Regions from separate parts of the Allobosea sp. UC22_33 genome, predicted to be linked through region 3. Evidence: predicted binding sites of a transcription regulator. Region 3 holds the regulator's gene; each other region holds the start of a gene.
The links. The regulator LexA, encoded in region 3, represses DNA repair genes until DNA is damaged. The targets are predictions, from matches to a motif close to TGTTCNNNNTGTGTTCNG.
Positions count from the first base shown of each region.

Region 1: the regulator LexA is predicted to act here: its motif matches at 2,157-2,174, upstream of ACFJGT_RS12175 (putative DNA modification/repair radical SAM protein).
Region 2: the regulator LexA is predicted to act here: its motif matches at 5,399-5,416, upstream of ACFJGT_RS04570 (PA0069 family radical SAM protein).

Region 1 is NZ_CP170556.1:2,570,645-2,580,852, reverse strand. It holds gene ACFJGT_RS12180 (UdgX family uracil-DNA binding protein) at 1-915, opposite strand, end outside; gene ACFJGT_RS12175 (putative DNA modification/repair radical SAM protein) at 912-2,144, opposite strand; gene ACFJGT_RS12170 (biliverdin-producing heme oxygenase) at 2,327-2,875, shown strand; gene ACFJGT_RS12165 (HWE histidine kinase domain-containing protein) at 2,872-5,409, shown strand; gene ACFJGT_RS12160 (histidine kinase dimerization/phosphoacceptor domain -containing protein) at 5,430-6,497, opposite strand; gene ACFJGT_RS12155 (response regulator) at 6,520-6,933, opposite strand; gene ACFJGT_RS12150 (ATP-binding protein) at 6,960-8,456, opposite strand; gene ACFJGT_RS12145 (DUF6894 family protein) at 8,617-8,871, opposite strand; gene ACFJGT_RS12140 (Crp/Fnr family transcriptional regulator) at 8,905-9,654, opposite strand; gene ACFJGT_RS12135 (MlaD family protein) at 9,773-10,208, opposite strand, start outside.
Region 2 is NZ_CP170556.1:968,902-979,109, reverse strand. It holds partial or broken gene ACFJGT_RS04600 (uracil-DNA glycosylase family protein) at 86-911, shown strand; partial or broken gene ACFJGT_RS04595 (cytochrome ubiquinol oxidase subunit I) at 1,028-2,459, shown strand; gene cydB (cytochrome d ubiquinol oxidase subunit II) at 2,471-3,475, shown strand; gene ACFJGT_RS04585 (neutral zinc metallopeptidase) at 3,583-4,470, shown strand; gene ACFJGT_RS04580 (hypothetical protein) at 4,584-4,709, opposite strand; gene ACFJGT_RS04575 (hypothetical protein) at 4,860-5,345, opposite strand; gene ACFJGT_RS04570 (PA0069 family radical SAM protein) at 5,579-6,664, shown strand; gene ACFJGT_RS04565 (ribonuclease HII) at 6,929-7,603, shown strand; gene ACFJGT_RS04560 (site-specific DNA-methyltransferase) at 7,994-9,196, shown strand; gene ACFJGT_RS04555 (peptidoglycan-binding protein) at 9,295-10,026, shown strand; gene mutY (A/G-specific adenine glycosylase) at 10,002-10,208, opposite strand, start outside.
Region 3 is NZ_CP170556.1:2,002,333-2,012,540, reverse strand. It holds gene ACFJGT_RS09560 (ceramidase domain-containing protein) at 1-380, opposite strand, end outside; gene ACFJGT_RS09555 (YARHG domain-containing protein) at 518-799, shown strand; gene ACFJGT_RS09550 (helicase HerA domain-containing protein) at 912-2,423, shown strand; gene ACFJGT_RS09545 (aldo/keto reductase) at 2,534-3,568, shown strand; gene ACFJGT_RS09540 (anthranilate synthase component II) at 3,646-4,263, shown strand; gene trpD (anthranilate phosphoribosyltransferase) at 4,279-5,292, shown strand; gene trpC (indole-3-glycerol phosphate synthase TrpC) at 5,300-6,106, shown strand; gene moaC (cyclic pyranopterin monophosphate synthase MoaC) at 6,103-6,585, shown strand; gene glp (gephyrin-like molybdotransferase Glp) at 6,585-7,796, shown strand; gene lexA (transcriptional repressor LexA) at 7,877-8,584, shown strand; gene ACFJGT_RS09510 (ComEC/Rec2 family competence protein) at 8,578-10,208, opposite strand, start outside.

The DNA of each region.
Region 1 (10,208 bases), 570 kb from region 3:
GTGACAATGAAGCTCGCAGCGCTTGCAGCGTTGCGCCGCAGTGGCCGCATCCTGCCAGGACGTGATCGCGGAATCTTCGGCCGGTAACTCGGGGCGATGCCGAAGCTGCCTGACATGCCGCTCGGGCGGCTGCGTCGGCGCGCGCATCACCATATCCTCTGCTCGCCGGGCGGCGCTCGCGATCAGAGGCACAATCAATTCGGCCTCGGGCAGGTTCCGCCAGTATTTCACCGGCATTTCACTCTTCATCGCCTTCGGTTTCAGGCGGGCCGGATTGAAGATGTTGGCGTAGTAGGTGAGCCAATAGGCTTCCATGGCATCGCCGTCCGGCGTGTCGGCCTTGCTGGCGGCCGGGCCGAACTGGAGGGTCAAACCGTCCCAGTGCAGCGAGCCCTGCGGCGTCATGATCGACCAGATCATACCGGCAAAGCGCCCGGTGAAGAAGCGCGCGGCCCGTTCGAGGATGAAATGCTCCGGCTCGAACCAGGCGATGAAGGGGCCGTCCTCCCCCGCGCCCGACACGGCCCGGAAGCGGACGAAGGCGGTCATCTTGTGCAGGTCGCGGCGTACCGAGCGGGCCATCGCCTCGGCGCGTGCGATGTCGGCGTCGGCTGCATTGTCAAGCAGGCGTGGCTCGTCCTGCAAACGCAGCAGCAGGCGATGCAGCAGGACGAAGCGGCAGGCATCCCGATGACAGACGACGCTTTCGGCAAGCTCGATGAAGCGGCGAGACACGGTCAGGGCGGTGCTTTCGTCCACGACCGGGGCGGCATTCTCCATCGCGAACAAGCCAGCATCGTCCTCGGTCGTCAGCCAGGCGACGGCCTCCGGCTGGATGCCGGCAAGCGCCAGCCGGCGTGCCTCGCGGCGCCAGCCGGCAAAATCGGCAGGCCCATTCAGCCGGGCGGCGATCACGGGAATAGCGTCAACTGTCGCGGTCGCGGCATCAGCCGGGTCCGCAGGTTCTGGGCGTCGAGGCCGCTGCCCGGCCGCCAGCCCTCCGCCAGAATGAAGTGCCGGATCGTCGCCAGCGATCGAGTCAGCCGGCCGACATCCTCAAGCCTGAGTCGGCGGAACCGTCGCGAGGCCAGGATGCGATCGACACTGCGCGTACCCAGACCCGGCACCCGCAGCAGGGTCTCGCGATCGGCCCGGTTCACGTCGACGGGAAAGCGTCCTCGCTCGCGCAATGCCCAGGCGAGCTTTGGATCGATATCGAGATCGAGCATCTCGCCATGCCCGAGGATTTCCTCGGTCTCGAAGCCATAGAAGCGTGTCAGCCAGTCGGCCTGATAAAGCCGGTGCTCGCGCATCAGCGGCGGCGGCTGGAGCGGCAACTGGCTGGAGGCATCGGGGATCGGGCTGAAGGCCGAGTAATAGACGCGCTTCAGGCCGAAGCTGCCATAGAGCCAGGCGCTGCGCTTCAGGATAGCGGAATCGCTCGCGCCATCGGCGCCGACGATCATCTGCGTGCTCTGCCCTGCGGGTGAAAAGGCTGGAGCCTTCGCACTCTTGTCGCGTTCCTCCCGCGCTGCGTCGATCTTCAGCTTGAGCCCGCCCATCGCGCTCTTGATCTCGCCCGCCTGCTTCTCCGGGGCGAAGCGCGCGAGCGCCGCCTCGCTCGGCAATTCGACATTGATCGACACCCGGTCTGCGAAAAGCCCGGCGCGCTCGATCAGGTCGCGGCTCGCGCCGGGGATGAGCTTCAGATGGATGTAGCCGCGGAACCGGTGCTGCCGGCGCAGCGTTTCGGCAACTCGGATCAGTTCCGCCATCGTGTAATCGGCCGAGCGGATGATACCCGAGGACAGGAAGAGGCCTTCGATATAATTGCGACGGTAGAAATTCAGGGTCAGCGCGACGACTTCCTCGACCGAGAAGCGGGCGCGGCGGACGTTGCTCGACGAGCGGTTGATGCAGAAGACGCAGTCGAAGCTGCAGAAATTCGTGAGCAGGATCTTGAGCAGCGAGATGCAGCGGCCGTCCGGCGCATAGGAATGGCAGATCCCGGAACCGGTGGTCGAACCCAGGCCTTTCCCGTCGCGCGAATCCCGCTTCGTAGTGCTGCTCGACGCGCAAGAGGCATCGTATTTCGCGGCGTCGCTGAGGATTTCGAGCTTCTCCAGGACCGTGAGTTGTGCCATCGCCGTTCCTTTTGTTCACTCTATGTTCTTAAGGCGATCTTGGCCCGGTTTCAAGCCGATCTGTTGGATAAGAATGCTGGGCGGACCGAGGCGATAGGAAAATCCGCAATGAAAACAGCGCCGATTCCGTTGATATCAGGTTATAGCAATGCTGATGCGGAACGATTGTGGATGCCGACGCAATGATTGAGATCAGAAGTTTCCTGCGCGACGAGACGAGCGAGCTTCATCGCGAACTGGATGCCAGCGTCGGCGTTTTTTCGAACCGTGCCGCGTATGCCCGCTTCCTGCAGGGCACTTTCCGCCATCGCGCGCCGGTCGAGGCCGCGTTGCTGAACGCCGATCCCGTACGCCTCTCCTCCTGGCAGCCGCGCCAACTTCTGCCGGAGCTGGAGGCGGACCTCGCCGACATGGCGCTCCCGCTTCCCGCGGCCGAGCCGTTCCATCTGTCAAATGACATGGCTGCGTTCCTGGGGGCTGCCTATGTTCTCGAAGGCTCCGCCCTGGGGGCACGCGTGCTGGTGAAGGGAGTGGGTGCTCTGGGATTCGGGCCTGAATACGGAGCGCGCTACCTCTCGGCGCAAGCCGGCTCCCTCGACAGCTGGCGAACGCTGCTGGTCGCGCTTGAAGGGCTCGACCGGCAGGCATGGGGTGCCGCCGCTCAAGCGGGCAGGGCGGTCTTCGTGCATGCCATCCAGGCCTTCACCTCGGAAGAACTCTCTCCCGCATGACGACTGTTGATCTGACGAACTGCGATCGCGAGCCGATCCATATCCCCGGCAGCGTCCAGCCGCATGGCTGCATGATCGTGTGCGATGCCGAGGCGGTGACGATCAGGCGCTATTCCAGCAATGCCAGCGCCTTCCTCGGCCTCGGGGAGTTCGAGCTCGTCGGTCGCCGTCTCGAAGAGGTTCTCGGCGGGCCGGTCGTCCATGAGATGCGCAACGCGCTCGCGCGTTCCGGCGTGCCTTCCCGGGCCGGCTTGATGCCCCGCTATCGCCTTCCCGCGCTGGATCGCGAGTTCGACATTTCGATCCATGCCTTCAAGGGCAACGCGATCATCGAGTTCGAGGAGTGCGTCGCACCGGGTCCGAGCTCGCCGCTTGAATTCGCGCGGACGCTGGTCGGTCGGCTCTCGGACGTCACGACACCGGCGCAACTCATCAAGAACGCGGCGCGCCTGCTCAGGGCCGTGCTCCAATACGACCGGGTGATGATCTACCAATTCGCGCCCGATGGCTCGGGCAAGGTCGTGAGCGAGGCCAAGCGCCCCGACCTCGAAAGCTTCATGGGCCAGCATTTTCCGGCCAGCGACATCCCCCAGCAGGCCCGGCAGCTCTATATCCTCAATCCGATCCGCGTGGTCTCGGATTCGAGCGGCGAGCGCTTCCCGATCATGCCCGTGCTCGATGCGGCGGGCGAGCCGCTCGACCTCTCCTATGCCCATCTGCGCAGCGTCTCGCCGATCCATTGCGAATACCTGCGCAACATGGGCGTCTCGGCCTCGATGTCGGTCTCGATCATCGTCGACGGCGCGCTCTGGGGCCTGATCGCCTGCCACCATTACAGCCCGCGCTCGCTCTCGATGAACCGCCGGATCGCAGCGGAGATCTTCGGCGAGTTCTTCGCGCTCCAGCTCGGCGCCCTGACGCAGAAGCAGATGCTGCTCGCCGCCGAGAAGGCGCGGGATTTCCTCAACGGCCTGCTCTCGTCCGCCGCCCATGTCACCGATGCCTCGAGCTTCCTCGGTCAGCACCTCGCCGAGTTCCGCAATCTCGTCGAAAGCGACGGCGTCGGCGTCTGGGTGAATGGCGAATGGCGGAGCGAGGGCAGCGCGCCCCCGGCCGCGTTCGCAGAGGAACTGGCCGCCTTCGCGGGATCGGTCTGCGACGGGCGGATCTGGGCTACGACGTCACTGGGCGAGGCGCTCCCGGCCGCGCGCGCCTATGCCGACGCGTTCGCCGGCATGCTCGCCATCCCGCTCTCCCAACTTCCGCGCGACTACCTCTTCTTCTTCCGCAAGGAGCTGGTCCACACGATCGAATGGGGCGGCGACCCCAACAAGACCTATGCGACCGGCCCCCATGGCGACCGCCTCACGCCACGGCAGAGCTTCGCCGTCTGGAAGGAGACGGTCGCCGGCCATTCCAAGATCTGGACGCCGGTCGAGCGGGAGCTTGCCGAATCCGCGCGCCGGACCCTGATCGAGGTCGTGCTGCGGCAGAGCGAACTCTTGGCCGACGAGCGCAACAAGGCCGAGATCCGCCAGAAGATGCTCAATCAGGAGCTCAATCACCGGGTCAAGAACATCCTCGCCTTGATCAAGTCGATCGTCGCCCATCCGCTCGCGGAGGGCGCCACGATCGAGGCCTATGTCACGTCGCTCAAGGGGCGGATCGAGGCGCTCGCCATTGCCCATGACCAGGCCATGCGGGCAAGCGGCGGCGGATCGCTGCTCGATCTCGTCAACGCGGAAGCTTCGCCCTATCGGACCAGCGGCGGCACGATCACGGTTCGCGGGCCGTCCGTCTCGCTCGACGCCCGCGCCTTCTCGGTCGTCGCTCTCGTGATCCATGAATTGATCACCAACGCCGCCAAATACGGAGCCTTGTCGGTCAAGACCGGCGAGCTGACGGTCGACTGGTCGGCCAATGCTGGGGGGGATTGCGAGATCGTCTGGCGGGAGCGGGGCGGGCCGCCCGTCGCCCCTCCGTCGCGTCAAGGCTTCGGCAGCATCCTGATCGATCGCAGCATTCCCTACGATCTCGGCGGCCGCAGCGACTTGTCATTCGAGCCCGAGGGCGTCACGGCGAAGCTCTGCATCCCCGCCAAATTCGCCCGCTGGACCGAGGAAGCGGCATCTCCCGAGGAGGCGCCCGTTCTACCTGCCAAGGGCAAGCCCGGCCGACCGCTCGAAGGCAAGCATGTGCTGCTGGTCGAGGACCAGTTCATCATCGCGATGGATTGCGAGGACATGCTGATGAGCTTGGGCGCGAGCCAGGTCGAGGTCTGCGCGAATGTCTCCGAGGCCCTGTCGTTCCTGGGCCGGACGGCGCCGGACCTCGCGATCCTCGACGTCAATCTCGGCTCCGAAACCTCGGAGCCGATCGGCCATCGCCTGCGGGAGCTCGGCGTGCCCTTCCTCTTCGCGACGGGTTACGACGACCTCGCCATCCTCGGCGTCGCCGAGGCGGCGACGCTGCGCAAGCCCTATAATCTCGCATCGCTGGAGGCGGCGCTCCGCAGGCTTCCGGGCGTCGCGTAGCTCATCGCGTCCGGCGCCGTTCAGGCCGCTTCGGACGCCGGAGGTGCCAGGCCGGCCAGCGACAGTTCCATGACGGCGTGCGTGCCGCGCCCGCCGGTATCGGCATAGCGCAGTTCTGTGGCGAGGCTTTTCGCCATCGCGCGCACGATCTTGCTGCCAAGGCCGGTGCCCCGGATCGTGCCGGTTCCACTCCAGCCGATCCCGTCATCAGCAACCGCTAGCGTGACGGTATCGCCCTCCCGCGCGAGACTGACCCTGACTTCGCCCTGGCCGTTCGGATAGGCGTATTTCAGCGCATTCGTGACCAGTTCTGTCGCGATCAGCCCGATCGAGATCGCCTTGTCGGTTTTCGCCAGTACGGGCTCCGCTTCGAAGCGGATGATCGGCATCTGGCCGGAGCCGGCGAGCGACTGGGCGAATTCGTCGAGCAGCGAGCGGAGATAGCCGGCGAGATCGACGGAACGGACATCGTCCGAGGTATAGAGGCTGCGGTGCAGGTTGCCGATCGCGGTGATGCGCGCCTGGGTCTCGGCCAATGCCGCCTTGGCGCCGGGGTCCTCGACCGAATTGGCCTGCATCCGGACTAGCGAACCGACCAGCGACAGGCTGTTGGCGACGCGGTGATTGACCTCGGCCAGCAGCGTCACGGCCCGGTCTCGTGCCTCCCGCACTTCCCGTTCCGCCTGCTCGCGGGCCCGGGTCAGGCGCGTCTTGACGACGGCATGTTCCAGCGCCGCCCGCAGCAGCACCTCGAAATCCTCGCCGATCGTCTTGACGACATAGTCCATGGCGCCTGCCTTCAGCGCCGTCACGGCGATCGACAGCTCCGAGGACGCGGTCACGTAGATGACGGCGGGAGAAGCCGCGTCGCTGGCAAGCGCAGCCAGGACATCGAGCCCTGAAGCCGTCCCCAGATCGTGATCGAGGATGATGACGTCCATTCCGCCCGCTGCCGCGCGCGCGAGGCCCGCCTCGGCGGTCTCGACATGCTCCACGACATAGTTGTGGCGCGCGAGCATGCGCTGCACGAGGCGCCCGAGCGTGGCGTCGTCGTCGATATAGAGGACGTTGATGGGCCGGTTCGGCATCAACGGCGACCGCGCAAGCCGGTCATGGCGTTTCCGGAACCTGGATGACGGAGAAGAACAGCCCGAGCTGGCGGATCGCGTTGGCGAAGCCGTCATAGTCCACGGGCTTGGTGATGTAGACATTAGCGCCCAGGTCATAGCAGCGCTGGATCTCGCGGCTGTCATCGGTCGTCGTCAGAACGACCACCGGTGAGCGCTTGGTATGCACGTTCGCCTTCACCTTCTCGAGGATGGCGACGCCGCCCATGTCGGGCAGGTTGAGATCGAGCAGGATGAGGAGCTGACGGCCGGTGCTGACGGCGCCGGAACCGTCTGCGCCGAACAGATAGTTCAGCGCATCGGTGCCGTTGGTGAAGGGGATGATCTCGTTGCTGACCCCGGCACGGCGAATGTTCTTCTCGATGAGGCGGGCATGGCCTTCATCGTCCTCGATCATGATGATCGAGACGGGCTTTCCATTGGTCACGCTTCGGCACTCCGTCTGTCGGCCGCGAGATTGGGGGGCAGGGTCACGGTAAAGGTCGTGCCCTTTCCAAGTTCTGAGCGCACGGCGATGTCGCCGCCGAGATTGCGCACCATCGTGCGGACATGGGCGAGGCCGATGCCTTCGCCCGCCGTATTCTGCGAGCCGGAGCGCCGGAACAGTTCAAAGATGCGCTCGTGATCCGTCGCCGCGATGCCGCGGCCATTGTCCTCGATCTCGATCTTCACCCAGCCGCGCCGCTCCCGGCGGGTGCGGACGGCGATCCGGATCGGGCGATCGGGCGCGCGGTATTTGATGGCGTTGTCGAGCAGATTGCCCATGACCTGGTCGAGCGACAGGCGATCGCTGGTGATGCGGGGAACCTGCGCGTCGATCTCGATCCCGCCGCCTTCCTCTGCGCTGGCCTGATGGTGGAGCGCCGCTGCAGCCGTCTCGATCAGCGCGGTCAGATCGACGCTCTCGGCCCGCAATTCGCGCCGGCCCTCGCGGGAGATCTTGAGGATCGCGTTGATGAGCCCGTCCATCTTGCGGGTCGACGAACGGATGAAGCCGATCGCCTCGGCGACATCGACGCGCAGCGCCTCTTCGGCCGCCGCCTTCTGGTCCGGGGTGGCAGTGGCCCCGGCGCCGACATAGGCCTCGATCGGCTTGAACATCGCCTCCAGCTCGCTGGTGAAGCCCATGATGTTCACCAGCGGCGCGCGCAGATCATGCGTCACGATATAGGCGAAACGCTGGACCTCCTCGTTCGCCTTGACGAGCGCGTCCGTGCGCTCACGCACGCGTTCTTCCAGCCCGACATTGAGCGTTTCGACCTCGCGCCGCGCCGCGACCAGTTCGCGCGTGTAGCTGATGATCGTCCAGCTCGCCGCGCCGGCCATGGCGAGGATCAGGATCGCGCCGATGATCGTGGTCCAGCGCAACCTCGTCGAAGCCGTGACCTGGGCGTCGATCGCCTCCCGCAGCTCCTTTTCCGAGATTGCGAGAATGGCGCTGAGATCGCTGCGCAATTCGTCCATCAGGCGCTTGCCGGCACCGCTGCGGACGCGGTTCAGTGCGGCCTCGGTGTCGCCCTTGCGCGTCGCTTCAACGGTTGCCGCGAGCTCAGCCATTTTCTGGTCGAGCTCGCTATTGACCCGCTGCAGGATGGGAGTGACCTCCGGCAGCCTCGCTGCGGCACGTTCAAGCCGAGCGCGTTGGTCGGGAAGCCGGGAAGCTGCTGCGCTGTAGGGAGCAAGATAGCTTTCGTCCCGTGTCAGCAGATAGCCGCGCTGGCCCGTCTCGGCATCCTGCACGAAAGACAGCAGGTCGGCGGTTGCGCTTCGCACGGCGCGGGCTGCGGTCACTTCGCCGAAATAGCGCTCGCTGGCCGTCGTCAGCCACAGCGACATGGTGACGATGACGACCAGCACGGCAATGCCGATGGCCAGAAGCAGGGCGTTCGAGCGTCGAAAGAACGCCTGAGAGATAGGCATGTGGAGAACCAGCCGGAGAGGGTTCTCTCTTTGCGCTGATCAAAGCTTACTGAGCAACAGCAAATGACATTGCAGCGAATGCATCTGCGTGCATCGCGCGCGCTCTGAAGTCCTCTGATCGTATGAAATGCCGTCGAGCGAAACTGCGCGAGGGTCGATTTCAGCCCTTCCCGGCCGGTTTCGATGGCGGCAAGCCATCCAAGCGCAAATTCGCCATGTAAATCTCTCTTCCTTCGGCGTTCTGCACGGTGACCGAGAGCGACATGTGGTCGCCATTGGGCAGCTTTTCGCGGTTCATCGCAGCGAGCAATTCCTTGGCTGCATTTCGCGCGCTCTGGTCATCGGGCAAATCTGTGCCTTCCTCGTCAAATTCGAGGTTTTCTCCGTCGCGGGTATGGAAGAAATAGCTAGGCATGTCTGCCTAATGCAGCCGGCGCCAAGCTGTTCCTCAAGCGCTCACGATTTTGGCGGCGCCGGGCTGGAGGTGCAGATAGTTCGGATCAAAATCCGCCAATTCGCAAAGCCCTCTCCAATCCAGAATGGTCAGTCGACTGGCGCGGAGCCGGATCAGCTTGGCCTCCCGGATTTCCCTGAGCTTCTTGTTCATATGAACCGTCGACAGGCCGAGCGCATCGGCGATTTCCGGCTGTGTCAAAGGCAGATTGCAGGTCACCCCGTCTGACAAGCCGATAGCCGTCATCTTGGTGATGAACTCACAAAACAGATGAGCGATGCGGCTGGGTGCCGAGCGGCGCCCGATACCCACCATCCATTCACGATAGATCGAGGCTTCGATCAGCGTCTCACGCCAGAATGCCTCGGATACCCGATAGGACGCCCGCGTGAGCGCTCGAACGGCATCATGTGGGATCAGGCCGACGACCGCTGGCGTCAGCGCTCCCAGGCAATGATCCATGCGCTCGATAAGCAGCGAGTGGATATCTGGAATGTCGCCGGGAAGATGAAGCGACAGAATCTGCCGTGCCCCGTCGTCGACGATCTTGTAGCGGCAAACCAGCCCTTCGCCGACCAAGCAGCACTGCTTGGTAATCTCGCCTTCGCTGACGATGTCCCGGCCGGCTTCGAAGCGCTTCAGCGTGAGCGGCAATTCCAGCAATTTCTGCCGCTCGGCAGGCGGCAGCGGAACGTGGGTTTCGAGCTTGAGAACGAGGCGTTCAAGATAAAGCTGCTTATCCATTCGCTCCCTGCCATTTGGGCGGCGCGACCGCGGAACACATCACGTTCCATGCGCACTTCAAATGCGATGCTTCGCCCTACGCAACCTACGTCCTCTGCGCAATCTTCATATCGCCGCGCTAGCGCGAGCCGCGATACTCCGGGACACGGTTCTTGCTGCCGAAGAGCAGACTCTGAGGGTTTCGGTTCACGTTCTCCAGGGTCCTGACAAATCCAGAGAGGCTACCCCGCCCGGTGGATGTAAAGCTTTCGACGCTTTTCAACCCAGCGCCTGTCATGCGGATAATCTCAACCGTGGCTGCGGCCGAGCTGCGATCGAGACTGGCGGCAAGGGCGTTCAAGGATTTTGCTGTTTCGGCAATCTCGGTGAACGCGCTCCGGCCGTTCGTATCGACGGCTGCATCCAGGAATGATCGAGCTCCCTTCAAGACGCCATCGACGTTGTCGCTGGCTCTGTTGAGCTTTTCGCCTACGGAAGCGGCTGTCTTGATCGCGCTTCTCACATCAGGCGCTACTCCAGCCAGAGTGCTGGTCAGCTGATCGAAATCTCCAATG
Region 2 (10,208 bases), 1.0 Mb from region 3:
TCTGGAACCCCTCTATCCAAGCGCGCGTTCCATTTTGCAACTGCGTCGGCTCGCGAAGCGGGCGTGCAGGGTATAGGATACCCCTATGAGCCTGTCCGATGCAGTCGGCCCCGACGCGCCCGATCCCTATGAGTTGCTGAGCTGGTACGCCGAGATGGGCGTGACGGAGGCGCTCGACGAAACGCCGCGCAATCATTTCGCCGATCCGGCTCCGGCTGAGGGCAATGGACAGCCACGCCTGCGTCCCCTGCCCGGCCGGCCGGCTGCACCGGCGCGCCCCATGGCTGCCGCCGCCACGGCGCCCGATGACGCGGCAGTCAGCGCCAAGGCATTGGCGCGCGAGGCCCGGACTTCTCGAAGAGCTGAAGACCGCACTGGCCGGTTTTGAGGGCTGCGCACTGAAGGCCACGGCCAAGAACCTCGTCTTCGCCGACGGCAACCCGGAAGGCCGGGTGATGATGGTCGGCGAGGCGCCGGGCGCCGACGAGGACCGGATCGGCCTGCCCTTCGTCGGACGCTCGGGCCAGTTGCTCGACCGCATGCTGGCGGCGATCGGGCTCAGCCGGAGGGACGACGTCTATATCGCCAACCTCCTGCCCTGGCGTCCGCCGGGCAACCGCACCCCGACGCCGCAAGAGGTCGCGATCTGCCTGCCCTTCATCCAGCGCCAGATCGAACTCGCCGATCCCGACATCCTCGTCTGTGTCGGCGGGCCTTCGGCGCAAGGCCTGCTCGGCTTCACCGGCATCCTGCGCTCGCGCGGAAAATGGGTGGAGTACGATACCGGGGCGCGGCGCATTCAGGCGATCGCGACCCTGCACCCGGCCTATCTGTTGCGGCAGCCGCTGCAGAAGCGGCTCGTCTGGCGGGACCTGCGCGCATTGAAGGCGGCGCTCGACGGGAAGAATTGACGCAGCGACGTTGCGCGCAGGCGCGGCACAAGGCAGGCTTGCATTAGATCACATCCAGACACGCCCGAACGGGCGAGGCCCGGCACCGGCGTGGCGCGGCCAGACGGAGTTCTGCGATGGTCATCGATGCATTCCTGCTCTCGCGCATCCAGTTCGCCTTCACCATCTCGTTCCACATCATCTTCCCGGCCTTCACGATCGGGCTTTCCGCCTATATCGCGACGCTGCTCGGGCTGTGGCTGAAGACAGGCGACCCGAAATTCCATCTGCTCGCGCGGTTCTGGACCAAGATCTTCGCCGTCTCATTCGCGATGGGCGTGGTCTCCGGCATCGTGCTGTCCTATCAGATCGGCACGAACTGGAGCCGCTTCTCGGTCGCGGTCGGCAATATCGTCGGGCCGCTTCTGGGTTACGAGGTGCTGACCGCGTTCTTCCTCGAGGCCTCCTTCCTCGGCGTGATGCTGTTCGGCTGGAAGCGGGTGCCGCCCTGGCTGCATTTCCTCTCGGCGGCGATCGTCGCCGGTGGCACGGCGATGTCGGGCTTCTGGATCCTCTCGGCCAATAGCTGGATGCAGTACCCCGTCGGGCACGAAGTCCGCGACGGCATCGCCTACCCCGTCGACTGGATGAAGATCGTCTTCAACCCGACCTTCCCCTTGCGCTTCGCGCATATGATGACGGCGGCCTATCTCACCACGGCCTTTGTCGTGCTGGCGACCGGGGCGCGCCATCTTCTCGCCGGACACCGCACCGAATCGGCCAAGACGATGGTGCGCATGGCGATCCTGATGATCGCGCTGACCGCGCCCCTGCAGGCGCTGATCGGCGATTTTCACGGCAAGCAGACCGCGATCTACCAGCCGGCCAAGCTCGCCGCGATCGAGGCGCACTGGGATTCGTCGAAGCCCGGCGCGCTCGTTCTCTTCGCCTGGCCCGACGAGAAGGCCGAGCTCAACCGGTTCGAAATCTCGATCCCCGGCGTCGCCAGCCTGCTGACCCATGGCAGCATGGATGCGCTGTTCCCGAGCCTCAAAGACTTCAAGGTCGAGGACCGGCCGCCGGTGCTGATCCCCTTCTTCGCCTTCCGCGTGATGGTCGGCATCGGCACGCTGATGATCCTGTTCGGCTGGGCCGGCGTCTTCCTGTGGAAGCGCGGCACCGTGTTCGAGTTCGCGCCGCTGGCTCTGGCTCGCCCAGTACAGCTGGCCGGCCGGCTTCGTCGCCATCCTCTCCGGCTGGTTCGTCACCGAGGTCGGCCGCCAGCCCTGGCTCGCCACCGGCGTCCTGCGCTCGAAGGACGCGGTATCGCCGGTGACGACGCTTGAGGTCGCGATCTCGCTGGGGCTGTTCGTCTTCGTCTACTGCGTCGTGTTCACGGCCGGCATCCTCCTGATCAACCGCCTGATCGGCAAGGGGCCGGACGAGATCAGCCATGAGGACCCGCCCGAGCAGCCATCGAAGCGGACCCTGAAGGCCGCGCAGGCGCCGGCCTCGGCGATCTTCGGCGACGGCCATCCCGGCGACGACAAGATCCAGCCGGCGAACTGAGGAGAGCCCAAATGGAATGGTACCTCCCTGTTATCTGGGCCGGCGTCATCGGCACCGCCGTGATGCTTTATGTCATCCTGGACGGCTTCGACCTCGGCATCGCCGTCCTGTTCCCGACGACGAGGGACGAGGGCGAGCGCGACCAGATGATGAATTCGGTCGCGCCGTTCTGGGACGGCAACGAGACCTGGCTGGTGCTCGGCGGCGCGGGCTTATGGGTCGCCTTCCCCTATGCCTACGCCATCATCATGCCGGCCTTCTATATCCCGGTGATCCTGATGCTGCTGGCGCTGATCTTCCGGGGTGTCGCCTTCGAGTTCCGCTGGGTGGCCAAGCCCCGTCACAAGATCTGGGACCTCGCCTTCTGGGCAGGTTCGACGCTCGCCGCCTTCGCGCAAGGGCTGATCCTCGGCGGTCTGCTCCAGGGTATCAAGGTGGTCGACAAGCAGTTCGCCGGCGGCCCCTTCGACTGGCTGACCCCGTTCACGCTGATGTGCGGCGCCGGCGTCGTCATCGGCTATGCCACGCTCGGCGCCACCTGGCTGGTCTACAAGACGGACGGGCCGGTGGCGGAGCGGGCGCGCCGGCAGGCGAAGGCGCTGCTGCTTGGCCTGCTCGCCTTCGCCGTTCTGGTTTCGCTGTGGACGCCCTATGCGCATCCGCGCATCGCCGAGCGCTGGTTCACGCCATCCAACCTGATGCTGCTTTGGCCGCTGCCGGTGCTGACTGCGATCTGTGGCTACTTCGCCTGGAAGCGGCTGCACGGCGCGCATGAATTCACGCCCTTCGCGCTCACCATCGCGATCTTCGTGCTGTGCTTCCTCGGGCTCGCGGTCTCGAACTATCCCTATCTGGTGCCGCCCGACCTGACGATCTGGGATACGGCGGCAGCGCCGAGCTCGCATATCTTCGTGCTGATCGGCGTCAGCTTCCTCCTGCCGACGATCCTGTTCTACACGGCATTCGTGTACTGGACCTTCCGCGGCAAGGTCAGGATCGACAGCGGATACCACTGATTGGAACAGGCGCAGTCACCCGGCGTTCAGGAGCAGCCTGCAAAGACGACTTGAGTTCCCCGCCTCTCCCGGCGAGATTGCGGGGGAGCTTCGCCGAGGACGCCTTCATGCAATGGGAAGATTACCGCCAGTCCGATAACCTCGAGGACAGGCGCGGTGGTGGCGGTGGCGGCGGCTTCGCCGGCATGCCCGGCGGGCGCGGTGGCGTCGGCATCGGCACGATGGTCGTGCTCGGCCTGCTCGGCTGGGCGCTCGGCATCGATCCGCGCCTGCTCATCGGCGGCGCCGAATTGATCGGCGGCATCGGCGGGCGCGAGCAGACCCAGGAAACGCGTCGCTCCTCCGGCCCGCCGGAAGATCAGATGGGCCGCTTCGTCTCGGCCGTTCTGGCGCAGAACGAGGATATCTGGTCGAAGCTTCTGCCGCAGCAGGCCAATACCCGCTACCAGCCACCTCGCCTCGTGCTGTTCTCGGGCGTCGAACGCTCGGGCTGCGGCACCGCGCAATCGGCGATGGGGCCGTTCTATTGCCCGGTCGACAAGAAGGTCTATCTCGACACCTCCTTTTTCCAGGAGATGCAGCGCAAGCTCGGTGGCGGCGGTGATTTCGCCTATGCCTATGTGATCGGCCACGAGGTCGGCCATCACATCCAGAACCTGCTCGGCATCCTGCCCAAGGCCAACCAGATCCGCGAGCGCTCTTCCGAACGCGATGCTAACGCGATCTCGGTGCGAATCGAATTGCAGGCGGATTGCTTCGCCGGCGTCTGGGCTCACAATATCCAGGCAATGGGCCGCCTCGACCAGGGCGATATCGAGCAGGCGATGCGGACCGCCTCTGCCATCGGCGACGACAAGCTGCAGAAGGCGGCGCAGGGCACGGTCGTGCCCGACTCCTTCACGCACGGCTCCTCGGCGCAGCGCACGAAATGGTTCACGACCGGGTTCCAGTCCGGCTCGATGCAGAGCTGCGACACGTTCCGGAATCAGGTGTAGCGCGGCCGCCATCGGCGCCCTGAAAGCAGAACGGGCCCGATACAGGGCCCGTGACTTTCGATTTCAGCGCGGAGGGCTTTCATCCAGCCCTCCGCTTCGTTTTCATGGAGCCGTCAGCTCCAGAATCCTTCCTGATGAACGCGAGGCGAGAACGTATCCTGGTCCTCCTGCTGTTCCTCGCGCTTGTCCTCGTCGCGCTCCGCTTCGAGCGCAGAACAGGAATCGTGCCGATCAAGCATGGGTCTCTCCTTTCGGGGTCTGAGGGAGGTGCTTTGGCGACCGTCAACATATGAACTTATGCTGCAATGCACAAGTTCCCGGGCAAAATGCGTCCAGCCATGCGTAGCCGGCATAGCGAATTGGGCGGCACCGCAACCCGCCGAGCCTGCCTAACCGGCCTGTTCCCGCAAGACCGGCAGCCGCACCGGAGCCCGTTCCAGACGACCGGTCAGCGCCATCGCCTTGGGCATGACCAGCCCTGCCGCAAGCCCACGACGTCCGATGGAGAAGGTGATTCTCTCGCACAGCGATGCCGCAAGCCCGCGTGACGGAATCAGCGCCGGCTTCCCGGCGGCAATCAGCAGATGACGCTCCACAGCCTGAACCCAGTGGGCTTGCGGCACATCGCCGGCGTCGAACAGAACGAGACGATCGCCCCGCGCTTTGGCGGCCGCGTCCTGCCAGGCCCGCTCATGGCTCGCGCGCAGATAACGCGCGCCGGTCGCATCCGCTGCCCGCTCCGTCTCGGCCGCGCCAACCGTATCGACGAGCACGGCATGGCCGAGAAAACCTTCCGCCACGGCTGGAATCAGCACAGCCAACGTCGCGGCGAGCGCCTGCTGGGAACCATCGCTACGGATCACGGCTGTGAGCATGAGCGAAATCCTATGCCGCAACGCAGCATGCCACAATCCCGCCACTTGCCTTTTGTTCTCTATATGTTCACTCTACCTGAGACCAGATGGCGTCGATTCCCGGCGCGCGACGCGGTTCGAAAACCATGCCCCAGGCCAGACCCACTTCACGGCCCTTCCCGGCTGCTCAGCCCTTGCGGCGGGCGGACAGGGAACCGAGCGTCTCCGCGCCTGTCGTCGCTCCCGCCGATCCGATGGCCTATGTCGGCCACCGCATCGATCCGGATCGGCGACGCGGGCGCGGCGCCACGATCAATCCCGGCGGTCGCTACGAGGCTGAGCAGCGCGTCACCGAGGATGATGGCTGGGGCTCGCTGGAGGAGCTGCCGCCGTTCTCGACCGAGATCGCTTATGAGAAGGCGCGCACGATTATCACGCGCAACGATTCGCCCGATATCTCGTTCGACCGCTCGATCAACCCCTATCGCGGCTGCGAGCATGGCTGCGTCTACTGCTTCGCCCGGCCGACCCATGCCTATCTCGGCCTGTCGCCGGGCCTCGATTTCGAGAGCAAGCTGACGGCGAAGCCCGATGCCGCGGCGTTGCTGGAAAAGGAGCTCTCCTCGCCCTCCTATCAGCCGCGCACCATCGCGATCGGCACCAATACCGACGCCTACCAGCCGATCGAGAAGAAGCTGCGGATCATGCGGCAGATCCTGGAGGTGCTGGCGAAGTTCAACCACCCGGTCGGCATCGTCACGAAATCGGCGCTGGTGCAGCGCGACATCGATATTCTCGCGCCGATGGCCGAGAAAGGGCTGGTCAAGGTCGCGCTCTCGGTGACGACGCTCGACCCGAAGACCGCACGTGGCATGGAGCCACGCGCCGCCTCGCCGGCAAAGCGGCTCGAGACGATCCGCAAGCTGTCGGAGGCAGGCATTCCGGTCACTGTGCTGGTCGCGCCGATCATTCCGGCGATCAACGAGCACGAGATCGAGCGTATTCTCGACGCGGCGAAGGCGGCAGGTGCGGAGGCAGCCGGTTATGTCCTGCTCAGGCTGCCGCTAGAGGTCCGCGACATCGTACAGGAATGGCTATTGACGCATCACCCCGACAAGCTGCGCCATGTGATGTCGCTGATCCGCTCGACGCGCGGCGGCAAGGATTACGATTCGCAATGGGGCCAGCGCATGGTCGGCTCAGGCCCCTATTCCTGGATGATCGGGCGGCGCTTCGAGATGGCGGCCGAGCGCATCGGCTTCAACGCGACGCGGCGGCGGCTGCGGACCGACCTCTTCGTGAAGCCGGAGAAGGAGAAGGCGCAGCTCAGCTTGTTTTGAGGGATGAGCTGCCGGGCAGCGCGACGAGACGGTTGAAAACCGCGGGATCCCCTCTCCTGTAAGGAGAGGGGTAGGGGTGAGGTGTAGGCCCCTGGCCAGTCGCGCGCGCTCTCACCGCGGCGGCGGTTGGGTCACAGCTACAGTGTCCAACGGCCTGCCCCTCACCCTGCCCTCTCCCTCCGGGAGAGGGTTCCCCGCGGTTCCCGCGCCTGCCTAGTTGGGTACGGACTGGTCGAGTACGAGCTTGTTCGTTTGGATACGGGCATGACGGTGGAGCACGCTGCCGTTGCTCTGGCCCCCAACCCCGCTCTGCTGCATAACCCCGCCATGCCCGCCCATTTCCACCGCGAGACATCTGCCATCGCCGACGGCCTATGGCCGCTGGCCGGCATCGACGAGGTCGGGCGCGGGCCGCTCGCCGGCCCGGTCGTCGCGGCTGCGGTGATCCTCGATCCGACCCGGGTTCCCCATGGCCTCGACGATTCGAAGAAGCTTCCGGCCGCGATCCGCGAAGAACTCTTCGGCGAGATCATGGAGCGGGCGCTGGCCGTCTCCGTTGCCAGCGTGACGGCGGTGGAGATCGACGCCATCAACATCCGCCAGGCGACGCTGCTGGCGATGCGCCGGGCCGCCGCCGGCCTCCCGCTGGCGCCGCTCCATATCATGGTCGACGGCAACGACCCGCCGCAATTCGCCTGTTCCTGCGAGGCGATCATCCAGGGCGATGGCCAGATCGCCTCGATCGCGGCGGCGTCGATCGTCGCGAAGGTGACGCGCGACCGGATGATGGCACGGCTGTGCAAGCGCTACCCGGCCTATGGCTTCTCCGGCCATGTCGGCTACGCGACGCCGCAGCACCGCAAGGCGATCGCCGCACACGGCCCCTGCCCCGAGCACCGCTATTCCTTCGCGCCGGTGAAGGGCGTCTGGTTCCGGTAGAGCCGCGCCTGTTCGCACGTCGCTCCCCGGCGGGCAGGAAGCTTCGGCCCGACCTCGATGAACCCGGCGGTATTTCACTCCGTCATGCTCGCCCTCGTGGCGAGAATCCAAGTCTTGAACACCGCCCTCGCTGAGGGAAGATGTATATTGCCGGGACAAGCCCGACCATGACGGGAAACGCGGCTCTCGGCCCTCATCGAACGCCCGCCAACCTACCGTAACGGCAGGTTCAGACGTTAACCGCCGTTTACGAATTCCCTTTGATTGCCAATGGGCTAGGCAAAAATTGCAGCCCCAGAATGGGACGCATTTTTTTCAAAGCGGAAACCCGACCTTTACCCTGTCTGACCAATATCGCCCTCGTTGAAGTTGCGTAACGGTCTTGGCGTCATGGGTATTCTGCGTACCGGGACCGCCAGTGCTCCCGTCCGGATTCAGGTTTCGCGTACCGGACGGCCTGCACTGGGGGCTCGGATGAAGGCCAAGGGCCTTCCCGAACATATCGGCATCCCTCGGGAGCTGCCGCTCGATCAGATCCTCGTCGGCGATTGCATCGCGGCGATGAACGCGCTGCCGCCGGCAAGCGTCGACCTGATCTTCGCCGATCCGCCCTATAATCTCCAGCTCGGCGGCGATCTGCGCCGGCCCGACGACAGCCTCGTCGACGCCGTCGACGACGACTGGGACAAGTTCGCCTCCTTCTCCGACTACGACCGCTTCACCCGCGACTGGCTGTCGGCAGCCCGCCGCATCCTGAAGCCGGACGGGGCGCTGTGGGTGATCGGCAGCTATCACAACATCTTCCGCGTCGGCGCGACGCTGCAGGATCTCGGCTTCTGGATGCTGAACGACATCGTCTGGCGCAAGGCCAATCCGATGCCGAATTTCCGCGGCCGGCGCTTCACCAATGCGCATGAGACGCTGATCTGGGCGGCGCGCGGCGAGAATTCGAAATACACTTTCCATTACGAGGCGCTGAAGGGCGGCAATGACGACCTTCAGATGCGCTCGGACTGGTATCTGCCGCTCTGCACCGGCGACGAGCGCCTGAAGGACGAGAGCGGCGCCAAGGTGCACCCGACGCAGAAGCCGGAAGCGCTGCTGGCCCGCGTGCTGCTTTCGGCCTCGAACCCCGGCGACGTCATCCTCGACCCGTTCTTCGGCACGGGCACGACCGGCGCCGTCGCCAAGGCGCTCGGCCGCCACTTCATCGGCCTCGAACGCGATCCCGTCTATGCCAAGGCGGCGCGCGAGCGTATCGACGCAGTGACGCCGCTGGCGCCGGAAGCGTTCTCGACCGCGCCCTCCAAGCGCAGCGAGCCGCGCGTGCCGTTCCTGAGCCTGGTCGAGGCCGGGCTGGTGAAGGCGGGCGAGACCGTCCATGACGAGAAGCGCCGCTACAAGGCCACGGTGCGGGCCGACGGCACATTGATCCTGGGCCCGGCGGTCGGCTCGATCCACAAGGTCGGCGCGCTGGCTCAGGGCCTTCCGGCCTGCAATGGCTGGACCTTCTGGCATGTCGAGCGCGCGGGCGGGCTGACCGTGCTCGATACGCTGCGCGGCGAGATCAGGGCGCAGATGGCGGCGGCGTAAGCGCCGCCTCGCACGCCCTACCCTTTCGTCATATGTTCGTAGGATGCGCCCCGCCATCGGCGCGCGCACCCTGAACCTATGACAGCGAGGGCGGCAGCATGGCGACGATCCTCAAGACCGGTTCCCGCGGACCCGAGGTCAAGACGCTTCAGGAAGCGCTCAACGCCAAGCTGAAACCGGTCCCGAAGCTCGTGCCCGACGGCCAGTTCGGCACCTTCACGCATAACGCGGTCCTCGCCTTCCAGCGCAAGAACTGGCTGGTCGAGGACGGCCAGGCCGGACCGGCGACCCAGTCCTGCCTCTACGATACCGAGGCCTTCGCGCCGATCCTGCACCAGGTCCCCTTCATCGCGCAGCCGACCAACACGACCTGCTGGGCGACCTCGACGGCGATGATGAAGAAATCGACCGTGCCGATCATCATCGCCAAGACGCCGCCGGACATGATCGCCTCCGATGGCGGGCTGCTGAACTCCTCCGAAAGCGACCAGGCGATCGTGACCGGCCAGCGCTATGGCCGCATCCACGGGCTGCGCTGCAACGCGCCGCAATCCTGGTCGGTCGAGCAGCTCAGGCAGGCGGTGTCGCGCGGGCCTTTGATGTTCGACATGCTCTGGCGCGTCGACGAGTACACGGCCGGCCGCGGCAGCCCCGGCCATATGATCGTCATCGTCGGCATGCGCGGCGACGGCAATCCGGACGGCACCGGCACGACGCTGCGCATCCACGATCCCTGGCCGCCGAACCGCGGCAAGATCTACTCGAAGGGCTATTTCAAATGGTCCGGCGAACTGCCGACGATGACCTATCGGGTCTTCGAACTCTTATAGAGCCCGGCACGCTCGACCACTTTCAGCATGATGCTCGGCAGCGGCTCGCCGGATAGGTTTGCCAACGGCGTGAAGCGCATGCCGGCCGGGGCCTGCGTGCGTTCCGGCACGCTGCCGGTGAATACGCTCAGCTCCAGCGGAAAATGCGTGAAGACATGGCGGACCGGCTCCGCCATCTGGGT
Region 3 (10,208 bases):
ACGGGCAGGACCGCGCGCCCGGCTGCCGACAGGCCCAAGGCGAGGCCGAGGAAGACGAGCGTCGCGAAAGCCGTGATCGCCCCGGGCAATCCGAGGAAGCGTTTCAGCGCGAAGGCGAAATAGCCGAAGGCGAAGAACTGGATCGGCACGACATCGGCCAGCAGCGTCCAGCGATTCGGGATGGTGTGGAACAGGAACGAGCCGATGCCGATGGCGAAGACCAGCCCGATCAGGACGAGTATGACGCGTTCTCTGCCGGTTTGGCGGCGCCACAGCCAGAACGCCGCCACGGCCGCCGCGAGAAAGGCGGCATTGGTCATCGCGTTCAGGGGCTCGGCCCAGAAACCGTCATCGATCCGCTCGCAATAACCGAACTGCATCGCCCTGCCCGTCAGTCTCCAGCGCCAGCGAACCCGCCTGTTGCGACGGCATCATGTCACGAGTGTTGCCTTCCCCGGCCTGCTCCGCAAAGCTCCCGACTCAATCGCAGGAGAGATCTTGCGCAGGAGACATCTTGATGCGCAGCCTTTGCTTCCCCCTTCTCGCGACCGCCCTGCTTGCCGGCGGGATCGCGACGCCGGCACGCGCCAATCCGCAAGCCTGCGCTGATCTCTGGACCCAGCGCAACGAGATCTACAAGGCTCAGGGCTATTGCTTCCGGACCAAGCGCGCGATCGCGGCATTCGGCAATGCCGGCTGCCAATACGACGATGTCGAGGACCTGCCGCTCTCGGCCAATGACCATCGGGTGATCGCCGACATCGTCCGGCAGGAGCGCGCGCTGCGCTGCCCGCGCTGAATCCGATTGCCTGTGGAAGGCAGAGCTGCCCTGCGCCCAGCGAGGGGAAGGCCGTGCTAGAAGCGCCGGCCGCACATCCGCGCCCGATCCAACCCGACGATTCATCGCCCGCATGACCACTGCAATCGAGATGGGAACGACAAGGACCGGCGAGCCCGGTCTGATCGATCTCGCCGAATTGCTGGCGACGCGCCTGCTGGTGCAAGGCAATTCGGGCTCGGGCAAGTCGCACCTGCTGCGCCGCCTGCTGGAGCAGAGCGCGCCGCTGGTGCAGCAGGCGATCATCGATCCCGAGGGCGATTTCGTCTCGCTCGCCGACCAGTTCGGCCATGTCGTCGTCGATGCCGAATGCGGCGAGGCCGAGTTGCAGCGCGTGGCGCTACGCGTGCGCCAGCATCGCGTCTCGGTGGTGCTGAACCTCGAAAATCTCGAAGCCGACGAGCAGTTGCGCGCCACCGCCGCCTTCCTCGGCGGCCTCTTCGATGTCGACCGCTCGCTCTGGTTCCCGATGCTGATCGTGGTCGACGAGGCGCAGCTCTTCGCGCCGGTGATGGCGGGCGAGGCCTCCGACGAGGCGCGCCGGCTGTCGCTCGGCGCCATGACCAATCTGATGTGCCGCGGCCGCAAGCGCGGGCTTGCCGGCGTGATCGCGACGCAGCGCCTCGCCAAGCTCGCCAAGAACGTCGCGGCGGAAGCCTCGAACTTCCTGATGGGCCGCACCTTCCTCGACATCGACATGCAGCGCGCCGCCGACCTGCTCGGCATGGATCGCCGTCAGGCCGAGATGTTCCGCGACCTCGAACGCGGCCAGTTCGTCGCGCTCGGCCCCGCCCTGTCGAAGCGGCCGCTGCCGATCCGGATCGGCACGGTCTCCTCGGTCGATCGCGGCAGCGCGCCGGGGCTGATGCCGCTCCCCGAGCAGGCGCCGGAAGAGGCCGGCAAGCTGATCTTCACGCGCGGCGAGGACGAGCCTCTGCCGATGGCCCGGCCGATGCGCCCGGCGCCGCGGCCCAAACCCGATCCGACCGAGGTTCTGCGCCGGATCGAGAATTACCGCCCTGCCCCACAGGCGGAGCCGGAACCCGAGATCGAGCTGGAGCCGGCCGAGCGCGAAGCGATCATGGTCGATATCCTCCGCGAACTGATGGCCGATCCCGAGGCGCGCTCGCGCCAGGTCGCCGTGCTCTACCAGGATTTCACCGTGCGCTGCCGGATGCGCCGGCTCGGCCGCACGCATCTGAGTCTCGAAGAATTCCGCCGCAGGCTCGCCGTGGCACGCGCCGGCGTCAGCGACAGCGTCGCGACGAGCGAGGGCTGGCAGGCGGCGGTGGAAGCCTCCGGCACGCTGCCGGAAGATCTGCAGAGCCTCTTCCTCTACATCGCCCGCACCGCAATCGAAGGCCGCCCCTGCCCGAGCGATGCCGAGCTCGCCGAAGTCTATGGCAGCGCTTCGCCGAGCCGGGCGCGGCGCGTGCTCAGCTATATCGAGGAGCGCGGGCTGATCGTCTGCCATGTCGATTTCCGCGGCCAGCGCACGCTGGCGCTCCCGACGCTCGGCGTCGAGACCGCACCGGGGCTGGCCCAGCCGCGCACGGCAGGGATGCCGCGCAGCGCGCGAGGCTAGCCGCCCTCGCCGGCTCGATGACTTGAACTCACGAATGCTGTTCCGGCTGACGGGCTAATCGCGCCGGCTTCGCACCGCCATCTTCCAGCCTCCACAGGAGATATTGGATCATGGAATATCGGCGTTTGGGCCATTCGGGACTGATGGTCCCCGCCCTGAGCTTCGGCGCAGGCACCTTTGGCGGAACCGGGCCGCTGTTCAGCGCATGGGGCACCACCGACGCCCGGGAAGCGCGCCGCCTGATCGATATCTGCCTCGAAGCGGGGCTCAACCTCTTCGACACCGCCGATGTCTATTCGAACGGCGCTTCTGAGGAAGTGCTCGGCGAGGCGATCAAGGGCCGGCGCGACAAGGTGCTGATCTCGACCAAGACCACGCTGCCGATGGGTGACGGCCCCAACGATGCGGGTTCCTCACGCGGCCGCCTGATCAAGGCGACCGAGGACGCGTTGCGCCGCCTCGGCACCGACCATATCGACCTGCTGCAATTGCACGCATTCGATGCCGGCACGCCGGTCGAGGAGGTGCTCTCGACGCTCGACATGCTCGTCCGCGCCGGAAAGCTGCGCCATGTCGGCGTCTCGAACTTTGCCGGCTGGGAACTGATGAAGTCCCTCGCGGCGGCCGAGCGCCATGGCTGGCCGCGCTATGTCGCGCATCAGGTCTATTACTCGCTGGTCGGGCGCGATTACGAATGGGAGCTGATGCCGCTCGGCCGCGACCAGGGCGTCGGCGCGCTGGTCTGGAGCCCGCTCGGCTGGGGCCGCCTCACCGGCAAGATCCGGCGCGGCCAGCCGCTGCCTGCCGGCAGCCGCCTGCACGAGACCGCCGAATTCGGCCCGCCGGTCGAGGATGAGCAGCTCTACGCCATCGTCGATGTGCTCGATGCCATCTCCGGGGAGACCGGCAAGAGCGTGCCGCAGGTCGCGATCAACTGGCTGCTGCAGCGCCCGACCGTATCCTCCGTCATCATCGGCGCCCGCAACGAGCAGCAATTGCGCGACAATCTCGGCGCGGTCGGCTGGAACCTGACGGCCGAGCAGGTCGCGCGCCTCGACGCCGCAAGCGTCCGCACCGCGCCCTATCCGTATTTCCCCTATCGGCGGCAGGCCGGTTTCGCGCGGTTGAATCCGCCGGTGGTCTGATCCGCGCAGCCCGCGCGAAACTTGACCACCCCGCCCCCGAACGTGCATGACCTCAACCCGCATTCACGGGTTCGGCCATGCGCGTTCTGTTGATCGACAACTACGACAGCTTCACCTGGAACCTGGTCCATCTCATCGGTGGGCTGGGCGCCGAGGTCGATGTCTGGCGTAACGATGCGCTCACCGTCGAGGCAGCGCTCGCCGGCGATCACGACGCGATCGTTCTCTCGCCCGGCCCCTGCACGCCGAACGAGGCCGGAATCTGCCTCGACCTGATCCGCGAAGGCGCGGGCAAGAAGCCGATCTTCGGCGTCTGCCTCGGCCTGCAGGCGATGGGCCAGGCCTTCGGCGGGCAGGTCGTGCGCGCGCCCCTTCCCATGCATGGCAAGGTCTCGCCGATCCGCCACAAGGCGCGTGGCCTGTTCCGCGGCATCAACGGGCCGTTGCAGGCGACGCGCTATCACTCGCTCGTGGTCGAGCGCGCCTCCTGCCCCGCTGTCTTTGACATCGAGGCCGAGAGCGATGACGGCCTGATCATGGCGCTCTCGCATCGGGAGCTGCCGGTCCACGGCGTCCAGTTCCATCCGGAGAGCATCGCCTCCGAGCATGGCGCGACGATCCTGCGGAATTTCCTCGACCTCGCGGAGCGATGGCAGAGCGAACGCGAAGCCTCCGCCCTGACCCTTTCAGCCTGATTCCGCAGAGTTCCCATGGACGATTTCAAACCCTTCATCGCCAAGGTCGCGACCGGCGCGACGCTCTCCCGCGAGGAAGCGCGCGACGCCTTCGACACCATCCTTTCGGGCGAAGTGACGAACGCTCAATCGGCCGCCTTCCTGATGGCGCTGCGCGTGCGCGGCGAGACGATCGACGAGATCGCCGGCGCCGTCGGCGCCATGCGCGGCAAGATGCTGCCGGTGAAGGCGCCGGCCGAGGCGATCGACATCGTCGGCACCGGCGGCGATTCCTCCGGCTCCTACAATGTCTCGACGCTGGCCTCGATCATCACTGCGGCTTGCGGCGTGCCGGTCGCCAAGCACGGCAACCGCGCGGCGTCCTCGCGCTCCGGCGCGGCCGACGTTCTGACCGCGCTCGGCGTCAAGGTCGGGCTCGATCCTGCTGCGACCGAGCATTGCATCCGCGAGGCCGGTGTCGGCTTCATGTTCGCGCCGACGCATCACGCCTCGATGCGCCATGTCGCGCCGGTGCGCACCGAGCTCGGCACGCGCACGATCTTCAACCTGCTCGGCCCGCTCTCCAACCCGGCCGGGGCCAAGCGCCAGCTGATCGGCGCCTTCTCCGAGACCTGGCTGGAGCCGATGGTCAAGGTGCTCGCCTCCTTCGGCTCGACCCGTGTCTGGGCCGTGCATGGCTCCGACGGGCTCGACGAAATCACCACCACCGGCCCAACCCGCGTCGTCTCGCTGGAGAACGGCAAGATCGAAAGCTTCTCGATCAGCCCGGCCGATGTCGGTCTCGAGCCGGCCAAGCCCGAGGTGCTGCGCGGCGGCACGCCGGAAGAGAATGCGGCGGCGCTGAACGCCGCGCTCGCCGGAGAGAAGACCGGATTCCGCGATATCGCCGCCTTCAATGCGGCTGCGGCGCTGCTCATCGCCGGCAAGGCCGGGGATCTGAAGGACGGCTTCGCCCAGGCGACGGCCGCGCTCGATTCGGGCAAGGCCAGGGCGACGCTCGCCGCGCTCGTCAAAGCCTCGAACGCGTGAGGCCGGCATGACCGATATCCTCGCGAAGATCGAAGCCTATAAGCGGCGGGAGATCGCGGCTGCGAAAGCCGCGGTGCCGCAGGCCGAAATCGAACGCCGGGCCCACGCGGCTTCCAAGCCGCGCGGCTTTGCCGATGCGCTTGCCAGCAAGCTCGCACAGGGCTCACCCGCGCTGATCGCCGAAATCAAGAAGGCGAGCCCCTCCAAGGGCCTGATCCGCGCCGATTTCGACCCGCCCTCGCTCGCCCGCGCCTATGCGGCCGGCGGCGCGGCCTGTCTCTCCGTCCTGACCGACGCGCCCTCCTTCCAGGGCCAGCCGGACTTCCTGACGCAGGCGCGCGAGGCCGCCGGCCTGCCGGCGCTGCGCAAGGATTTCCTCTACGAGCCCTATCAGGTCTACGAGGCCCGCGCCTGGGGCGCCGACTGCATCCTGATCATCATGGCCGGCGTCGACGACGCTACCGCCAGGGCGCTGAACGAGACCGCGCAAGAGCTCGGCATGGACGTGCTCGTCGAGGTCCATGACGATGCCGAGCTCGACCGGGCGCTCAAGCTCGAAAGCCGCCTGCTCGGCATCAACAACCGCGACCTGCGCAGCTTCAATGTCGATCTCGCGGTGACCGAGCGGCTGGCGCCGCGCGTACCGGCTGACCGGATCGTGATCAGCGAGAGCGGCATCTTCACCCATGCCGACATCGCCCGACTCAACACGATCGGCGTCAACAGCTTCCTCGTCGGCGAAAGCCTAATGCGGCAGGCCGACGTCACCGCCGCGACGCAGGCGCTGCTCACGGGCAAGGCCGTCGCGGCGTGAGCAAGCTCAGCCATCTCGACGCCCAAGGCCAGGCGCATATGGTCGATGTCGGCGACAAGGCCGAGACGACCCGCATGGCAATCGCCGAAGGCCAAGTGGTGATGGCGCCGGAGACGATCGCGATCGTGCGCGAGGGCAATGCCAAGAAGGGCGACGTGCTCGGCACCGCGCGCCTCGCCGGCATCATGGCGGCGAAGCGCACGCATGAACTGATCCCGCTCTGCCACCCGCTGCTGCTGAGCAAGATCGCCGTCGACCTGGAGATCGACGAGGCCTTGCCGGGCGTGCGCGTGCGCGCCGAGGTCAAGATGAAAGGCCAGACCGGGGTCGAGATGGAAGCGCTGACCGCCGTCTCGGTCGCCTGTCTGACGGTCTATGACATGGTCAAGGCCGTCGACCGGGCGATGCGGATCGAGAACATCCGCCTGCTGCACAAGTCCGGCGGCCAGTCCGGCGATTACGAGGCTAAGCAGGTCTGATGGCGCTCACCCCGGTCCCCGTCGCGCGCAAGGCGCTGCTCGACAGCATTCCGGGGCCGACCGGGGCGGAAACCCAGCCGCTGGCGCAATGCGCCTGGCGGGTGCTGGCCAATGAGGTCAAGGCGCTGCGCACGCATCCGCCCTTCGCGAACTCGGCCATGGACGGCTATGCCGTGCGTGGCGACGAGATGGCGGAAGGCGTCTCGCTGACAGTCATCGGCGAATCCGCCGCCGGCCGGGCCTATGAAGGCACGGTCGGGCCGGGACAGGCGGTGCGCATCTTCACGGGCGCGCCGATGCCGGAGGGCGCCGACACGATCCTGATGCAGGAAGATGCGGACGGTGTCGGCAGCCCTGTGATCCGCGTGCGTGTGCCGCCGGCCAAGGGCAAGTTCCTGCGTGCCGCCGGGCTCGATTTCCACGAAGGCGACGTGCTGCTGCAAGCCGGGCGCGTGCTCGACAGCGCAGCGCTCGGGCTTGCCGCCGCGATGGGGCATCCGAACCTGCCCGTCCGGCGCAAGCCGCGCGTCGCGATCCTCGCCACCGGCGACGAGCTGGTGGCGCCGGGCGAGCCCGTCGGCCGCGACCAGATCGTCGCCTCGAATTCGTTCTCGCTCGCCGCTCTGGTCGAGAAAGCCGGCGGCACCGTGCTCGATCTCGGCATCGCTCGCGACGACCATGCCGACCTTGCTGCGAAAATCGAACAAGCCCGCGCCGCCGATGCCGATGTGCTGATCACGCTGGGCGGCGCCTCGGTCGGCGCGCATGACCTCGTGCAGGAAGCCCTGACGCGGGCCGGCATGGCGCTCGGCTTCTGGAAGATCGCGATGCGGCCGGGCAAGCCGATGATGACCGGGCGGCTCGGCCGCATGGTCGTGGTAGGCTTACCCGGTAATCCGGTGTCCTCGATCGTCTGCGGCCATCTCTTCGTGCTGCCCTTGATCGAGGCGCTGCTCGGCATCACTGAGGCCGATCGCGACCGCAGCGTCCCCGCCATTCTCGGCCGCGACATGCCCGGCAATGACGAGCGCGAGGACTATCTGCGTTCGGAGCTGGCGCTGACGCCGGAAGGCTGGGTGGCGACACCCTTCGATCGCCAGGATTCCTCGATGCTCGGCACATTGGCCCGGGCGCAGGCCCTGACGATCCGCCCGGCCCATGCCGCTCCGGCCAGGAAGGGCGCCCCCTGCCGGATCCTGCCCTTGCGGTAGCGGCTTGCGGAACACAAGCAGAACGCGTATGGTGTTCGTGCTTTGTTTCGAATCTGCGCATTGAGGGGCTGGCGGCGACCATGCTGACACGCAAGCAACATGAACTCCTGCGCTTCATTCAGGAACGCTTGCGCGAAAGTGGCGTGCCGCCCTCTTTCGACGAGATGAAGGACGCGCTCGACCTGCGCTCGAAATCCGGCATTCACCGCCTGATCATGGCGCTGGAAGAGCGCGGCTTCATCCGCCGCCTGCCGAACCGGGCACGCGCGCTCGAGGTCATCAAGATGCCGGACGGGCTCGGCGCGCCGCAGGCTCGCCCCCGTTTCAGCCCGGCCATCGTCCAGGGCGGCCTCGGCTCACAGCCGAGCGTCGCCAAGCCGCGCCCTGTCGAGGATGACAACCGGCATTCCATCGCCATTCCGGTCATGGGCCGGATCGCGGCGGGCACGCCGATCGCGGCGATCCAGAGCCGCAGTCATACCGTCTCGCTGCCGCCGGACATGCTCGGCTCCGGCGAGCATTACGCACTGGAAGTGCGCGGCGATTCGATGGTCGAGGCCGGCATTCTCGACGGCGACACCGTCGTCATCCGCAAACAGGACACCGCCAATACCGGCGATATCGTCGTGGCGCTGATCGACGACGAGGAAGCGACCTTGAAGCGCCTGCGCAAGCGCGGCTCCTCGATCGCGCTCGAGGCCGCGAACCCGGCCTACGAGACCCGCGTGCTCGGCCCGGACCGGGTCAAGATCCAGGGGCGCCTCGTCAACCTGATGCGGCGTTACTGAAGGCGCTCGGTATCGGCCTCGGCTTCGGTATCGACGGCCGGTGCCGGCGGCGCGATGGCAGGCTGATTGGCGGGGCGCGTCGTTGGCTCGGCCGGACGGCGTTCGCGCCGGCGGGTCCACGGGCGGTCGGCCGCGTTCGGCTCGGAGACATGGCTGCTCCAGCCCGATGCCGTGCGGTAGAGCGAGGTTGCGCCGTCGCGCGTGAGCGCCATGCGCTCGACGAGCCGGGCCTTGCAGGCCCCGCTCCAGGGGATGGCGGTAACGACGAGATCGGCCCGCTGGCAATCCTCGATGATGGCCAGGCGCTCTCGCGTATAGGAGACCGTGCGCTTGTCGGCGGTCTGCGCGACGCAAGCCAGCCGGTCGCAGGCGATGCCGGTGCGCAATGTCGGATCATCGGGCGAGCGGCTGTCGCCATCGGCGGCGAGCCATTGCTGCAGGACGAAACGGCTGGGCTTGCCCGCCACAACGAGGCGCCCGTCCGGGCCGCGTACCGCCAGCCCCGAGCCGTCGCGCTCGATCAGGATTTCCGGTCGCTCCGGCTTGCCGGCAATGGCCACGCCGCCGATCAAGGGCAAGACGGCCAGCCAGCGCCAGGCCGTGGTCCAGAGCGTCAGCCAGAGCAAGGTCACCGCGAAGCAGCCCAGCACGCCTGAGCCGAAGGCCGCGACCGTCACGGTGGAGTGGTCGATGGTCGCAACCCAGTGCGCGACCTTCAGTACGACGTCGGAGGCCAGCCCCATCAAGGCCCAGGCGGGCCAGTCCAGCCCGAACGGGTAGGCGAGCACGCCGAACACCGCCGCCGGCATCACGAAGAGCGAGACGAAGGGCAGCGCCATGGCGTTGCCGAGCAGGCCGAACGGATTGAAGATCTGGAAGTGGTAGGCGCCGAATGGCGCGGTCGCGGCCGTCGCCAGCATCGTGGTGACGAGGATGCCGAGCGCCGCCGTCCAGATCGGCCCGAGCGGCCAGGGCAATGCCGACGGCGGCTCGCTGCGGTCTCGCCTCTCCCAGCGCTCGGCGAAGGCGATCAAGGCAGCGACTGCGCCGAAGGACATCTGGAAACTCGGCCCGAGCAGCGCCTCCGGCTCGCGCAGCAGCACGATGATGGCGGCGAGCGCGAGATTGCGCATGCTGAGCGCGGCGCGATCGACCAGGATCGCGCCGAGCATGACCAGCGTCATGATCAGCGAGCGCTCCGTCGCGACATCGCTGCCCGAGAAGATGCAATAGCCTGTCGCGCCGATCATGGCGGCCACCGCCGCGATCTTCTTGACCGGCCAATGCAGCGCGACCGTCTGCGAGAGGGCCAAAAGTGCGCGGACAAGCCAGAAGATCGTGCCGGCGGCGAGCACCATGTGCAGGCCGGAGATCGAGACGATGTGGTAGATGCCGGCGGCGCGCAGGTCGTTGTTCGTGGCTTCGGTGATCAGGCCGCGCTTGCCGGTGACGAGCGCGGCGGCGACCGCACCGCCCTGCCCGCCGCCGACCTCAGCGATGCGTTTGGTCAAGGCATTGCGGGCGCGATCGATCATCACGTCGATCGCGAGGCGCGTCGGCATCGGAAAGGGCGCCGGCGCAAGCGCGATCTTGCCGGAGATGCTGCCGACCGCGCCGATCCCGC